DNA from 2 places in the Dorea sp. AM58-8 genome. Region 2 is predicted to be linked to the other one. Evidence: riboswitches for the same ligand, from Rfam matches in the RefSeq annotation. Region 2 holds a riboswitch; the other holds the start of a gene.
The links. Region 2 has a riboswitch for FMN ahead of DXA18_RS09020 (Gx transporter family protein). Riboswitches for the same ligand answer to the same signal wherever they lie in the genome.

Region 1: another riboswitch for FMN. It lies ahead of DXA18_RS03035 (ECF transporter S component); the one in region 2 lies ahead of DXA18_RS09020 (Gx transporter family protein).

Annotation. Positions count from the first base shown of each region.
Region 1 covers NZ_QSDM01000002.1:252,264-259,581, reverse strand. Annotated here, with positions in the region: gene tsaB (tRNA (adenosine(37)-N6)-threonylcarbamoyltransferase complex dimerization subunit type 1 TsaB) at 1-517, opposite strand, end outside; gene tsaE (tRNA (adenosine(37)-N6)-threonylcarbamoyltransferase complex ATPase subunit type 1 TsaE) at 505-939, opposite strand; gene DXA18_RS03040 (aldo/keto reductase) at 1,022-2,203, opposite strand; FMN riboswitch at 2,350-2,481, shown strand; gene DXA18_RS03035 (ECF transporter S component) at 2,606-3,229, shown strand; gene DXA18_RS03030 (Tex family protein) at 3,320-5,470, opposite strand; gene ald (alanine dehydrogenase) at 5,713-6,828, opposite strand; gene DXA18_RS03020 (MurR/RpiR family transcriptional regulator) at 7,105-7,318, shown strand, end outside.
Region 2 covers NZ_QSDM01000010.1:93,105-100,422, reverse strand. Annotated here, with positions in the region: gene DXA18_RS09035 (MarR family winged helix-turn-helix transcriptional regulator) at 1-208, opposite strand, end outside; gene DXA18_RS09030 (PD-(D/E)XK nuclease domain-containing protein) at 327-968, opposite strand; gene DXA18_RS16120 (hypothetical protein) at 1,009-1,296, opposite strand; gene DXA18_RS09025 (creatininase family protein) at 1,469-2,263, opposite strand; gene DXA18_RS09020 (Gx transporter family protein) at 2,260-2,877, opposite strand; FMN riboswitch at 3,031-3,148, opposite strand; gene DXA18_RS09015 (DMT family transporter) at 3,202-3,411, opposite strand; tRNA gene DXA18_RS09010 (tRNA-Gly) at 3,438-3,508, opposite strand; gene DXA18_RS09005 (adenine phosphoribosyltransferase) at 3,800-4,324, opposite strand; gene DXA18_RS09000 (NAD(P)/FAD-dependent oxidoreductase) at 4,433-5,797, opposite strand; partial or broken gene DXA18_RS08995 (class I SAM-dependent methyltransferase) at 5,801-6,519, opposite strand; gene DXA18_RS08990 (peptide ABC transporter substrate-binding protein) at 6,935-7,318, opposite strand, start outside.

The sequences.
Region 1 (7,318 bases), on a different contig from region 2:
TGAATACCGGCACTCCATCTCCCAGAAAAACAACTGGTCTGCTATACTGTTTCAGCTTCTCACCCAGTTCTTCAATACTGACCGCCATCTGATCTTCCAGCACACGTAATTCATTACCGTCAAATTCATAAATTCCAGTATATACCTGACCGCGTCTTGCATCCATGATCGGACACACGATCTTATCTGTTCCCCAGAGATTATACGCAAGTCCTTCCAGAGTCGGGATATGGATCAATGGCTTTTTCAGTGCAAGTCCCAAACCCTTCGCCGTCGCAGATCCAATTCGGAGTCCGGTAAATGATCCCGGTCCTCCCGCTACTGCAATGGCATCTACTGTATTCAGATCCAGTTCTGTCATGTGCGCAATCTCATCCAACATAGGCAATAACGTCTGGGAATGTGTCTTCTTATAATTAACCGTATATTCTGCGATGGTACTTGTCTCTTCTCCATCCTTTTCTACAACAGCTACACTCGCTACAAGTCCCGAGCTATCCAATGCTAATATTCGCATATTTCTATCCTCCGATAATCAAATCCTTTATCCAGATCTTTCTCAATCCGTATCTCTGTATAATGTTCCGGAAGAATCTCTTCAATCAGGTTCGCCCACTCGATCAGGGACACTCCCTGCCCGTATACATAATCCTCGTATCCGATCTCATCCATCTCTTCCACATCACCGATTCGGTATACATCAAAATGGTAAAACGGAAGTCTGCCATCCTCATACACCTGTACAATTGTAAATGTCGGGCTGCTCACCGGCTCTTCAATCCCAAGACCTGCTGCCAGTCCCTGCGTGAACACCGTCTTGCCGACACCAAGGTCTCCCACCAGCGTATACACCTGACCAGGCTCCGCAGCCTGTCCCAGTCGAAATCCCAGATCACGAGTATCCTTCTCGCAATTTGATTCTATCAATTCTCTCTTCATATTAATAAACCATCCATTTTCTATTTCGAGTATACACACACTATAGCATATCTTTCTTTTTTTTTCTATATATGACACTGCTTTACCAGAACAGCCCCAGTTTCTTCACAACTTTAAGACCGATCTTATAATAAAACGGAAGAAGCTTGCCATCTGCCTCTTTCAGCTTCTGGCGGATTGCCAGATGTTGCGGGCAGTGGCTCTCGCATTTACCACATCCCACACAGGCACTGACCGGTCGGAAATCTTTCCGTAGACATACAGTCTGAAGATATTCGTGACGTCCCGCGCCTTTCTTTTCTGTATACATGTGATTATAACAACGAAAAGCTGCCGGAATGTCAATTCCTTTCGGGCACGGCATACAATATCCACATCCGGTGCATCCTACTTTCAGGGTGTCCTGTATGTCTTTTTTTACCGCCTCAATCAATGAGAAATCTTCTTCTGTAAATTCGCCGGTCTGTACTTCCGATGCTATACGAACATTTTCACGGATCATCTCTTCTGAATTCATCCCCGAAAGCACACAGGTCACCTCCGGTTGTTCCCACAGCCAGCGGAATGCCAGTTCTGCCGGAGTACGTTTCTTTGGATCTTCTGCAATTCGCTTTTTTGCTTTTTCCGGTAACAGATCCACCAGTTTTCCACCGCGTAAAGGTTCCATGATAATCACTGGAATCCCGCGTTTTGCTGCTTCTTGAAGACCTGCTCTTCCTGCCTGCGTGTGTTCATCCATATAGTTATACTGAATCTGGCAGAAATCCCAGTCATAAGCATCCAGAATCTGGATAAACATCTCCGTATTACCGTGAAAAGAAAATCCGATATTGCGAATTTTGCCCTCTTTCTTTTTCTGTGTGATCCAAGCTTCAATACCAAGCTTCTTCAGTTTCTCCCATGCCGCAACATCTGTCAGCATATGCATCAGATAATAATCAATGTAATCTGTTTGAAGACGTGTGAGCTGTTCATTAAAATATTTTTCAATTGCTGCACCTGACTTGATATAATACTGCGGCAATTTGGTTGCAAGCCTAATTTCTTCCCGGCAGTGATTGCGATGTAGTATCTCGCCAACTGCCACCTCACTTCCCGGATAGATATATGCTGTATCCAGATAATTCACACCACTTTTAATGGCAAGCATCAATTCCCTTTCCGCTTTATCGAGATCTATGCTGTTACCATTTTTTGTAAATCTCATACAACCATATCCCAGCAAAGAAATTTGTTCTCCATATCGATCTTTTCTATATTGCATATCATTCTCCTTTGATCACAAAATCTTAAAATTAATTAGCACACCTGTGGTCAGCTGTAAGAGTTATTATACGTGAATCCATTTTTCATGTAAAGAGACTTGCATTCTTGGATATAGTGTGCTATCCTTACAACATAAATGGAATAGTAATTCTTCGGGGTCGGGTGTAATTCCCAACCGGCGGTATAGTCCGCGACCTGTTGTATCCTACACAGTGCAGCAGCTGATCTGGTGAGATTCCAGAACCGACAGTAAAGTCTGGATGAGAGAAGGATTGTGCAGTATCATTTGAATGATAATTGACCCCGGCATATGATGTCGGGTTTTTTTATTTGCATTCTCTACGCACATTTCGAGAAGAGTTCTTCCTTTTATAATCCACATCAAAAGGAGAGAAAGAAAATGGATAACACATTAACTAACGAACGCACACACACGTCTTCTAAGACAAGGATTCTGGCACAGATTGGAATGCTCGGAGCCATCTCTGTTGTACTGATGCTTTTCGAGATCCCACTGCCATTTGCACCGGCCTTTTACGAGATTGACTTTAGTGAAGTACCAGTACTGGTAGGATGTTTTGCTATGGGTCCAGTTGCAGGTGCTGCGATCGAACTAATCAAAATTCTTCTGAACTTTGCAATCAACGGCACGATTACCGCAGGTGTTGGTGAACTTGCCAACTTCCTTCTCGGATGTTCTTTCGTTGTACCGGCAGGAATCATTTACCGCAAAATGCATACCAGAAAGGGTGCCATCATCGGTATGGCAACAGGTACTGTATTGATGACAATCTTTGGATGTTTCCTGAATGCATTTGTATTGCTTCCGGCTTACGGCAAAGCTTTCGGCATGCCAATGGAAGCACTTGTAGGAATGGGAACTGCAGTCAATGCTCATATTACCAGCCTGTTTACCTTTGTGGCATTTGCAGTCGCACCATTTAATATCTTAAAAGGAATCATCGATTCCCTGATCGTATTCCTGATTTACAAGAAGATCCGTCCGGTATTTCGGATGCAGTAACCATCCCAAAGTATCATAACTCATTATATAGAAAGAGGTTTGAACGCTGTAAACACAGTCATTCAAACCTCTTTTTTATACATTCTTACTTTATACGTTCTTCATGGTAAGTGCGATTCGTTTCTTCTTCAGATCCACACTCAGGACCTTCACATCCACGACATCGCCAACACTAACTGCTTCCAGTGGATGCTTAATGAACTTATTGGTAATCTCAGAAATGTGCACCAGTCCGTCCTGATGTACACCGATATCTACAAACACACCAAAATCAATAACATTTCTTACTGTTCCTTTGAGAACCATACCTTCTTTCAGATCTTTCATATCCAACACATCCGTGCGGAGGATTGGTTTCGGCATCTCATCACGTGGATCTCTGCCCGGTTTCTCCAGTTCAGCTACAATATCACGCAGGGTAATCTCTCCTACGCCCAGTTCCTGTGCTGTCTTCTTATAATCGCGAATCGTAAGTGACAATCCCGCAAGCTTGCCGCCTGTGATATCGGATATCTGAAATCCCTGTTTTTCCAGCAGCTTCTTAGCAGCTTCGTAAGACTCCGGATGTACACTGGTCTCATCCAACGGATTAGCACCCTCGTGGATTCGCATAAATCCGGCGCACTGTTCATATGCTTTTGGTCCGAGTTTCGCTACTTTTAAGAGTTCTTTTCTGCTCTTGAATCTTCCATTTTCTTCCCGATATGCCACAATATTCCTGGCAATTGTTCCGGAGATACCGGAAATGTACGAGAGCAGCGGCGCAGAGGCAGTGTTAAGATCTACGCCGACTTTATTTACACAATCTTCTACAACACCATGTAATGCCTCGCCAAGCTTCTTCTGATTCATGTCATGCTGATACTGTCCGACACCGATGGATTTCGGATCAATCTTAACCAGTTCTGCCAGCGGATCCTGCAGTCGTCTTGCAATAGATGCTGCACTTCTTTGTCCTACATCAAATTTAGGAAATTCTTCTGTTGCAATCTTGCTGGCAGAATATACAGATGCGCCGGCTTCATTTACAATTACGTACTGCACTTTCTCTGGAATTTCCTTCAGAAGCTCCACAATAATCTGTTCCGACTCTCTGGATGCGGTTCCATTACCCAGTGAGATCAAAGAAATATTATACTTTGGGATAATCTTCTTCAACAAATCTTTGGATGCTTTAATCTTCTGTGGAGTAGTTGGTGCCGTCGGATAAATAACCGTAGTGCCAATAACTTTCCCGGTTGGATCTACCACCGCAAGCTTGCAACCGGTACGAAATGCCGGATCCCACCCCAGTACTGTGCGGCCAACGATCGGCGGCTGCATCAGAAGCTGTTCCAGGTTCTTGCCAAACACCTGGATTGCACCATCTTCTGCCTTCTCTGTCAGTTCATTCCGGATCTCGCGTTCGATAGCCGGTGCGATCAGTCTCTGATATCCGTCCTCAATTGCTGCTTCAATAGCTGCTGTGATTTCAGTATGATCTCCATGTAACATCTTTTTCTTCAGGTAACGCAGAATATCTTCTTCCGGTGCTTCGATCTTCACCGTCAAATATTTTTCCTTCTCGCCTCTGTTAAGTGCCAGAATACGGTGTCCCGCGATCTTAACCACTGCTTCTTCAAATTCATAATACATCTCATAGACAGATTCCGCTTCTGCATCCTTTGCCTGCGATACTACTTTGCCCTTTTTCACAGTCATATTGCGGATCCAGCTGCGGTAAGCCGCATCATCCGAAATCTGCTCCGCAATAATGTCCTTTGCTCCGGCCACCGCATCCTGAACAGTCTTTACTTCCTTCTCCGGATTAATATACGTTGATGCCAATTTATCCAACGGCTCTTTGGACTGCTGAAGCAGCATCAGCATAGCCAGCGGCTCCAGTCCTTTCTCTTTCGCAATCATTGCTCTGGTACGACGCTTCGGACGATACGGACGATACAGATCATCCACTGCCACCTGCGTCTGTGCCTCAAGGATCCTGTCTCGCAACTCCTCTGTAAGTTTCCCCTGTTCTTCAATGCTTGCCAATACCTGTTCTTTTTTCTCTTCCAGGTTGCGCAGGTAGGTCAGTCGCTCTGCCAGCTTACGAAGCTGTTCATCGTCCAATGTACCATGCGCTTCCTTTCTATATCGTGCAATAAACGGAATCGTATTCCCCTCGTCAATCAGCTTCACAGCCGCATCTACCTGCCACCGCTTAACACCAAGTTCTTCCGTTATCTTCTGATTAATATCCATATATACACCCTTTCTGCAACATCTTAATGTGCACTTATGTATGTGCTCTGCATGCCTTATAGTATACCTTTTCCATTCTGTGATTACAATGTGTTTTTCCATCTTAACTACCCGAAATTCAGACAATGACAGTTCCATACAAACACCCAGTGATACAGGAAATGCCGGCACCTTAAAGATACCGGCACTTTCCGTTAATAGGAATTAATCATTCAGTTTCTACTTATTATAATTGCAGCTAATTAGCATACAGTTCTGACATCTGTGTATTCATAGCAGTCAAAGCTGTCTGCTACGTTCTTACATGTTAATTTTCCATCGTATGTATTGATAGCTGAGTAAATTACTTCGTTATCTTTACATGCCTGCTCAAGTCCCTTGCCTGCGATCTGCAGTCCGTAAGACAGTGTAGCGTTTGTCAGAGCGATTGTAGATGTTCTCGGAACTGCTCCTGGCATATTGCCTACACAGTAATGAACAACACCGTCTTCGATGAAGATCGGATCATCATGGTATGTAACCTTAGTTGTCTCACCACATCCACCCTGGTCTACAGCAACGTCTACGAATACTGCACCTGGTTTCATCTCTTTGAGATATTTCTTCTTGAACAGCTTCGGAGCAGATTTTCCTGGGATCAGAACACATCCGATTACAAGGTCAGCTTCTTTCACTGCTTTTTCAATGTTAGCATCGTTAGATACGAGTGTCTGGATACGTGCTCCAAAGATATCATCAAGATAAGCAAGTCTCTGAAGGTTGATGTCCATAATTGTTACGTTAGCGCCCATTCCTACAGCGATCTTACATGCGTTAGTTCCTACAGATCCACCACCGAGGATTACGATGTTAGCCTTCGGTGTTCCCGGAACGCCTGCAAGGAGAACTCCTTCTCCACCGAATCTCTTCTCAAGATATTTAGCACCTTCCTGAATACTCAGACGTCCTGCGATCTGGCTCATTGGTGCAAGAAGAGGGATGCTTCCGTTTCTTTCGATCAGTGTCTCGTATGCAACACCTTTTACTTTGGAATTAAGCAGAGCATCTGTCTGCGGCTTGTCTGCTGCAAGGTGAAGATATGTATAAAGGATAAGTCCTTCGTGGAATAATGGATACTCTTCCGGAAGCGGCTCTTTTACTTTGATCATCATTTCAACAGTGTCCCATACTTCTTTAGCAGTATCGATCATCTTAGCTCCAGCTGCCTCATACTCAGCATCTAAGAATCCTGATCCTTCTCCGGCTCCTTTTTCGATATAGACATCATGTCCTGCATTCACATAACTCTTTACATTGTCAGGAGTCATACCTACTCGAAACTCGTTGTTTTTGATCTCTTTTACGCATCCTACTTTCATTTTAAAATCCTCCTAAAATTTTAATCCGTTTGTTTTTTGAGTGAATATTATTTTTCATTTTTATTCTTTGCTGAATAATATTCTTCTCTTCCGTCTGACCTAATACTAGCACACACTGTTGTACATTACAATAAAAGTTATTTTTTTCACCAGTAAGTTTATTTTTTCACTTAATATTACGCTTTTTCTTCTATAAGAATGTCTTCCACATCTTGCACAAATTTCTTTTTCATGTTTAAATCTAACTATTAATATAATCTCCCGGAGGATAAGACTATGGAAAATATGCAGGATTTACTTCGCTCAGCACACATGACCAAAACGCAAAAGATTATTGCTGAATACATTCTGGACAACGCATCCGATGCCTGTTTTATGACATCTACCGAAATCGCCCTGAAACTTGGTGTCAGCGAATCTTCCGTCATACGTTTCAGCCGCACGATTGGTTTTTCCGGATTTATAGACTTTCAGAAAGCACTGCGAAAGG
Region 2 (7,318 bases):
TCCTGGATACAGCAGACGAATGCAGCTTACACCTGCATGCCAGTTCGGAAATTACAACCTTTCCCTCGGAGCTCTTATCCCGGATCACATTCATGATCACGAATTCCGACTGGCTGACATCCGGCATCATAGATGCCATATTCAGCTTCCGGAACTGATGGATTGTCTGAAAAAACTCCCTGTACAATTCATCCACTTCTATGTTCACCTCGGTTCTCATTTGATTATTTAACATTGTTATATATTAACATCTATAATTAATAACACCGGCAAGTAACTCTGTCAAGCTAAATGCCGGTGTTTTATACTTTCTTAATTTTTATTTCCTATTCTGCCTTAATTTTAACTTTCTTACCTGAAAATGCAATTCCAAGTTTAAGTATATTTTCAACGCCTTCTTGCATCATTTCGGAATTGTATCTCTTCTCGTTAATCTGCGCTAACGCATCTTCTGCCAGTCTCTCAAGATCCTCTGCATTTAGATTGCTATTCCACTTTAATTCCATGATAATCCCAGGATATCTTTGTTCTCTTGGCATTAGACTAATATCATATCTTCCGTCTCCGGATTCTCTGTTAAATGTTATCTTGTACTGATTATCCATGAGAGCAATCAAGCCGAGAACTAATCCATGATAAAAGCCTTCTGCTCCCGCATCATAAAAACTAATAGATTTATCCATGTATTCCGCAATAGCAACTACATTCTGGTCAATCCTCGCAATTACTCTTTTTCCTTGCAAAAGTGAAAAAAGTCTTTCTATAATATCATCTGTTGCAACTTGCAAAACGTCTTCAAGGATTTCATTCTTTCCCGTATTTACCCAATAAGGCTGTGGTATACATCCTTTCGAAAGATAATTGATGACTGACCAGGGATTATAAATCTCTTTGCTTCCAAAAAGATAACCATCGTACCACGCCTTTAGCTCAGCCTCTTTTTCCGTCACGCCATAATATTGCATCATCTCATGAACTTCTGTCTCAAATCTCGTCATAGAACTCCTTTTAATAACCTTCCTGAATAGGCGTGTCATATTCATCGATAATAATAATTGGCGCCTTACCATAATGCGACTTTAGCATCTTCGATATTTTTTCAAGAGCCGATGTAAGATCCACCTCATTTGCCGTTCCTTCAATAATCCGCATGAAGTACTCTTTCTCGTATTTTGCTATTTTATCACTTCCAAGCAGCTCCTGATGCCTTCCATATTCTTCCTGAAGGAGACCACGAATTTTATCAAGTGTTGCTTCCCACGAATCGAATTTAACATCTTTAAATGTAAGAAACACAACGGGATATCTCCCCTGATGAGCGCGATATTCCTCTCCACATTCCTGCCATTTCCTTACAAGTTTTCATCAGCGTTCACCTTCTATCATTATTCAGATTATTCTTCCCGCTAATTACAACTTATACTCAGAAGATTATCAATTATATTTGATTTCTTTCCGAAAATAATCACTATACTTTCCAATTACGTATTTCCAAAAGTCCAGGTACAAGCACTTTTGCGCTGGTTCGCAGGATGATCTCTCCTTTTTCTGCTGTTGCACCAGAAGGATCTCCACCGATGCCGATTGGTTTTCCGTCTTCTGTTTTCCAGTCTTCCGACACCCATCCAATCGACACGGAACCATACGGAAGCAAGGTCTTGTTATGAAGGAAGCTTTCCGGTCGACCGGCCTCGCTCGTTTCCAGTTTTACAAGACTTTCATCTACTGCCATTACCATCGAAGTTTCCATCTCGCCACCATGAAAATCCCAGATATTTCCTTCAGATACGGTGGCTTTCACATCCGGATGTCCAAAAGCACCGGAAGATAATATGAATGGTGAAATCCCCAGTTCGCTTCTCAGCTCTCTGCTTAATATCTGCACCACCGGCGCATTTCCACCATGACACACCAGAAAAGCAATTTTCCGGAACCCGTGATGTGCCAGACTGACACAGATATCATATAGCATATGATAATAGGTATCCGGCTTAAATGTAATCGAGCCACAAAAGTTCTTATGTTCTGTGCTCAATCCTATCGGAATCACCGGAAATGCTAAAATCGGAAAATCCTTTTCTCCTGCTGCATCCAGTTCTTCTCCAAGATACTTCACCATTGCTTCTGCTATGATATCATCCGTTCCAAGCGGAGCCTGATTGCCATGCTGTTCAAGTGCCCCAAGAGGAATCAGAATAATCGTTTCTTCCTTATCTACCTGTTCCATCTCCAGACGGGTCAGATCTCTGTAATTCCGAATCATGCTTCCACCGCCCTTTTCACAAAGCTGACTGTATGAATTCTCTCATAAAGCAGATAACCTGCAAAGCTGTTCAGTCCAATCTTAATTATGTTGAATGGAATGGTTGCCAGAATAATAAAGGATGTCAGATTCGTGATGGATGGGTTCACAGAAGCCACCATCTGGATCACCTGATTTAACGGCAATTCCATTGCTTTCGCATACAGCGGCAAGGTAATAAAGGCGTTGCAGAAGCAGGCAAATGCTGTACGAATCACCACACCGGCTGCCATGGAAACACTTGCTGCTTTTCTGGTCTTTCCCATCTTCTTGTAAACCAGCCACATTGGAATCACAAACAACGCAATGCCTATCAGATTGGCAAACTCACCGACATACATGGTATTCGTTCCTACCGTTACAAGCTTAATCAGGATCTTTACAACTTCTACTATCGCTGCCGATGCCGGTCCCATCAAAAACAACGCAATGATCGATGGCACATCACTGAAATCCAGTTTATAAAACGGCGGCATCATCGGCACTGATATCTCCAATGACATCAGCACTCCTCCCACTGCAGCCAGCATTGCTGTATAAATCAGTTTCTGTGTACTCCATTTTTTCTTTTCCATTTCTTTTTCCTCCAGAATGTTCTATTTGAGCAGAAATTCTAAATTCTAGAAGGTTTCGTTTGTGGAAGAAAAAAATCTCAGGTTCTTCGGAACCTGAGATCTTACTTTTCAACTCTGATGTCGCATGACTACTCTGCCACGCTTCCATGTTTGAATCATCTTCTCTCATCCAGACTATACTGTCGGTACCGGAATCTCACCAGTTCAACTGCCTGCGCAGCTCGCGGACTATACCGCCGGTAGGGAATTACACCCTGCCCCGAAGAATTTATTCTATTCTGTTCTGGGTCTAAGATAGCACACGACTAGTAACCTGTCAACCCACTATTTCATATCGGAAGCTTTACTTCTCTTCTGTGAAATAACCAGTCCTGTAAGAATCAGTACTGCACCGATCACCAATCTCACAGTCAGTCTTTCTTTCAATATCAGCACTGACAGGACAACCGTTACAATCGGCGATACATAGATATACACACTGGTCTTTAACGCGCCAATCCACTGTGTTGACAGGTTCCATACAAAGAATCCCATCGCGGCTGTTTTTGGGTAACAAAAAAAGCGGGTGATGGGAATCGAACCCACGTATCCAGCTTGGAAGGCTGATGTTCTACCATTGAACTACACCCGCGTGTTTCATAACACAAAAAATATAATACCATATTCCCAGAAAAATGCAAGTGAAATTTTAAAATTTTTTAAAAAATATATAAAATATGCACATCACACTCAATTCTAATTGGAATTCTATTTTCGATACCGTAAATCTCAAGAATGCCTCTGCAATCCTGCCGGAGGCTATATCAGCTGGGGGGATTGACTCCCATCTGATATATAAAACCCGGAGTCAGCGATGGTATCGGATATATATCCGCATCGCCGGCTCCGGGGATTCTGCATCACACAGCGTCAAAGAAATTATTTACTTTCCTTCGTAATGAATGACGCTCTCCACATCATAGCCTTTCAGCTTCTCTCTTCCTTTCAAGCCTTCTAATTCCATCAGGAAGATTATTTTCACTACTTCACCACCAAGCTCTTCCACCAATCTGGCTGCCGCTTCAATCGTGCCACCTGTAGCAATCAGATCATCCACTAATACAACCTTTTGTCCCGGTTGAATAGCATCCTTATGCATCTCGATCTCTGCTTTGCCATATTCCAGTTCGTATTCAGCAGAAACAGTCTCTCTTGGAAGCTTGCCTTTCTTTCTGACTGGTACAAATGCTTTATGAAGATTGTATGCGATTGGTACACCAAAAATAAATCCTCTGGACTCTGTTCCGGCGATCACATCAAACTCTACATCTTCCAGGAACTTCTGCATCTCATCAATCGCAAGATGTAAGCCGTCTGCATCCTGCAACACACTTGTCACATCGCGAAAGATAATTCCTTTCTCCGGGAAATCCGGAATACTTTTTACATATTCTTCAATCTTTTTCATCGATATCGCTCCTTAGTGAAATAATGACTACTCGTCTAGTATACCATAGTCCGTTTCAAAATTCCACTGTTCCTGTTATGCATTCTCTGCTCTATCTCTGATATTTTCTTATTCTGCAAGATATCTTGCTACACATACACCGCTGGCTGATGCATGAGACAGGGAATGTGTAACACCGCTGCAGTCACCGATAATAAACAATCCTTCATGTCTGGTCTGCAGGTGGTTGTCTATCTCTACTTCCATATTATAGAACTTCACTTCTACACCATACAGCAACGTATCATCATTAGCTGTACCAGGAGCAATCTTGTCCAGTGCATAGATCATCTCAATAATACCGTCCAGAATACGTTTCGGCATAACCAGACTCAGATCACCCGGTGTTGCTGCAAGTGTTGGTGTCACATAGCTTTCAGCAATTCTTGATACCGTACTTCTGCGTCCACGGATCAGATCCCCAAAACGCTGTACCATTACTCCTCCGCCCAGCATATTAGACAATCTCGCAATGCTTTCACCATATCCGTTGCTGTCCTTAAATGGTTCTGAAAAATGCTTGGATACCAATAATGCAAAATTCGTATTCTCTGTATGCAATGCCGGATCTTCATAGCTGTGACCATTTACCGTTACAATACCGTTCGTGTTCTCATTTACAACCACTCCCCGCGGATTCATACAAAATGTTCTTACCAGATCTTCAAACTTCTGTGTACGATATACGATCTTGCTTTCATACAATTCATCTGTCAGGTGTGCAAATACTTCTGCCGGAAGTTCTACACGCACACCAATATCCACACGATTAGACTTGGTCGGGATTTCCAGATCCTTGCATACACCTTCCATCCATTTACTTCCACTTCGTCCTGCAGAAATAATACATTTATCACATATATATTCGGCATCTGCAGTCTTCACCACATAACCTTCTCCACTCTTTGCCACTGTCTCTACCGGTGTCATGAAATGAAACTCGACCTTATCTTTTAATTCATTATAAAGGTTCTCAAGAACCACGTAATTAATGTCTGTTCCCAGGTGACGAACGGATGCATCCAGCAAATGCAGATCGTTCTGTAAGCATGTCTTCTTAATCTCAGTATTAGCTGTAGAATAAAGCTTCGTGCCCTTACCACCGTGGCTCATATTAATATCATCCACATACTTCATCAGATCAATTGCTTCTCTCTTGCCAATATATTCATGCAGAGTACCACCAAACTGATTCGTAATATTGTATTTTCCATCTGAAAATGCACCTGCGCCTCCGAATCCATTCATGATTCCGCAGCTCTTACAATGGATACAATTCTTGATCTTCTTGCCATCAATCGGACATTTTCTCTTCTCCAGAGGCTGTCCTGCTTCCAATACAACAACCTTCAGTTCCGGTTTCAATTTCATCAATTCATATGCTGAAAAGATACCTCCCGGTCCTGCTCCGATAATCACTACATCATACTTCATCCGTTATTCCTCCCTTAACTTACACAAAATATCTACCGTATGTCCGGATGCTCCCATCAGATCCATCCGTTCACAGGTAGCCATATGATATGTTATAAACTGTTCAAATTCATCTTCATCCAACGCATTCAGAAACGGACGCATATAATTCGCAGCTCCGTCTGCTGCAATGATCTGCAGCCGTTCCATACCCGCCTGCCAGTTCAATTCTGCAATATCCTCCAACCGAACCATACTATAGAGCTCATTTCCTTTCTCTGTACAGTGAAATGTTTCGTCCAACATTCCTTCCTGCACCGCTTCCCTGATATGCCGTTCCTTAAATGCATAAGTCAGCACGCTGAATTCATTCATAATATATGCCACCAACAGTACGCCATCCGCTCTCAGTACACGCTTCGCTTCCAGCAACGCCTGAAGCTTCTCACCTTCACCTTTCAGATGATACATTGGTCCAAACAGTAATACAAGATCAAAACTCTCCGGTTCAAAGCGTTTTACTTCAGTGCATTTCCCTGGTATGCCTTCACCAGGCTGCATTTCTGCTTCAGACGTCCCAGATTATGCTTTACAAGCTCCACTGCCGATACATCATATCCTTCTTCCGCCAGTGCAATACTGTAGCGACCTGTTCCCGCACCGATATCCAATATCCTGATCTCATGCCTGTCCCTGCCAGACGCATCTGCGATCTGATCTAAATATTTGTGAATATAATGCATGGAGGTCTGAAATTCCACTTTGCCATGCCGACTATCCAGACGCTTATCTTCATTAAACTTGTTATAGTATTCTTCTAAAGTCGTCATAAATTATTTCCCTTCGCTTCTATTCCAATATACAGTATAACAGGCATTTTTCATGCTCGCAATGAAAATCCTTACCAAATAATCCAGGTCATTGCGTGGAATTATATTCGTGCTATAGTAACCCATAGAAGGGCAACACACTCATGCTGAATTTTGCCTGTCTCGTCGATTCTGACGATGGAACAATATACACTTGCACACGAGAGTTATCATTTCTAATAGTAAAATTGTAAAAAGGATGAGAAACTTCTTCAAGTTGTTTCTCACCCTCTTTATTATCTTCTATATCATTCTATCTGCTCTTTAGCATCTGCAACTATACATATAGCTACTGTACGTCTGCATATACCCAGTCAATATTCAAACTGCAATAGTAGAATACAACACCTGTGGTATCTTCATCTAACATATAGTAAATATTTCTGGACTGCAGCGGAATGAATGCTCCATCAGCCAGAATCAACTGTTCAGCCTGATTCAGTTCATCCATACGTTTATCTGTATCAGCCTCGTCTGTAGATGCATTCAGAAGTGCATCCACTTCTTCATTTTTATATAAACTATAATTGTAAGAGCTGTCGCTCTTGAAAAGTTCAAGATAACTATACGGATCATCATAATCAGATGCCCATCCGCCGTAACCAATTTCAAAATCATGGTTCGGTAATACTTCGCCATAGATATCAGCATATGTTACCTGACGAATCTTGAT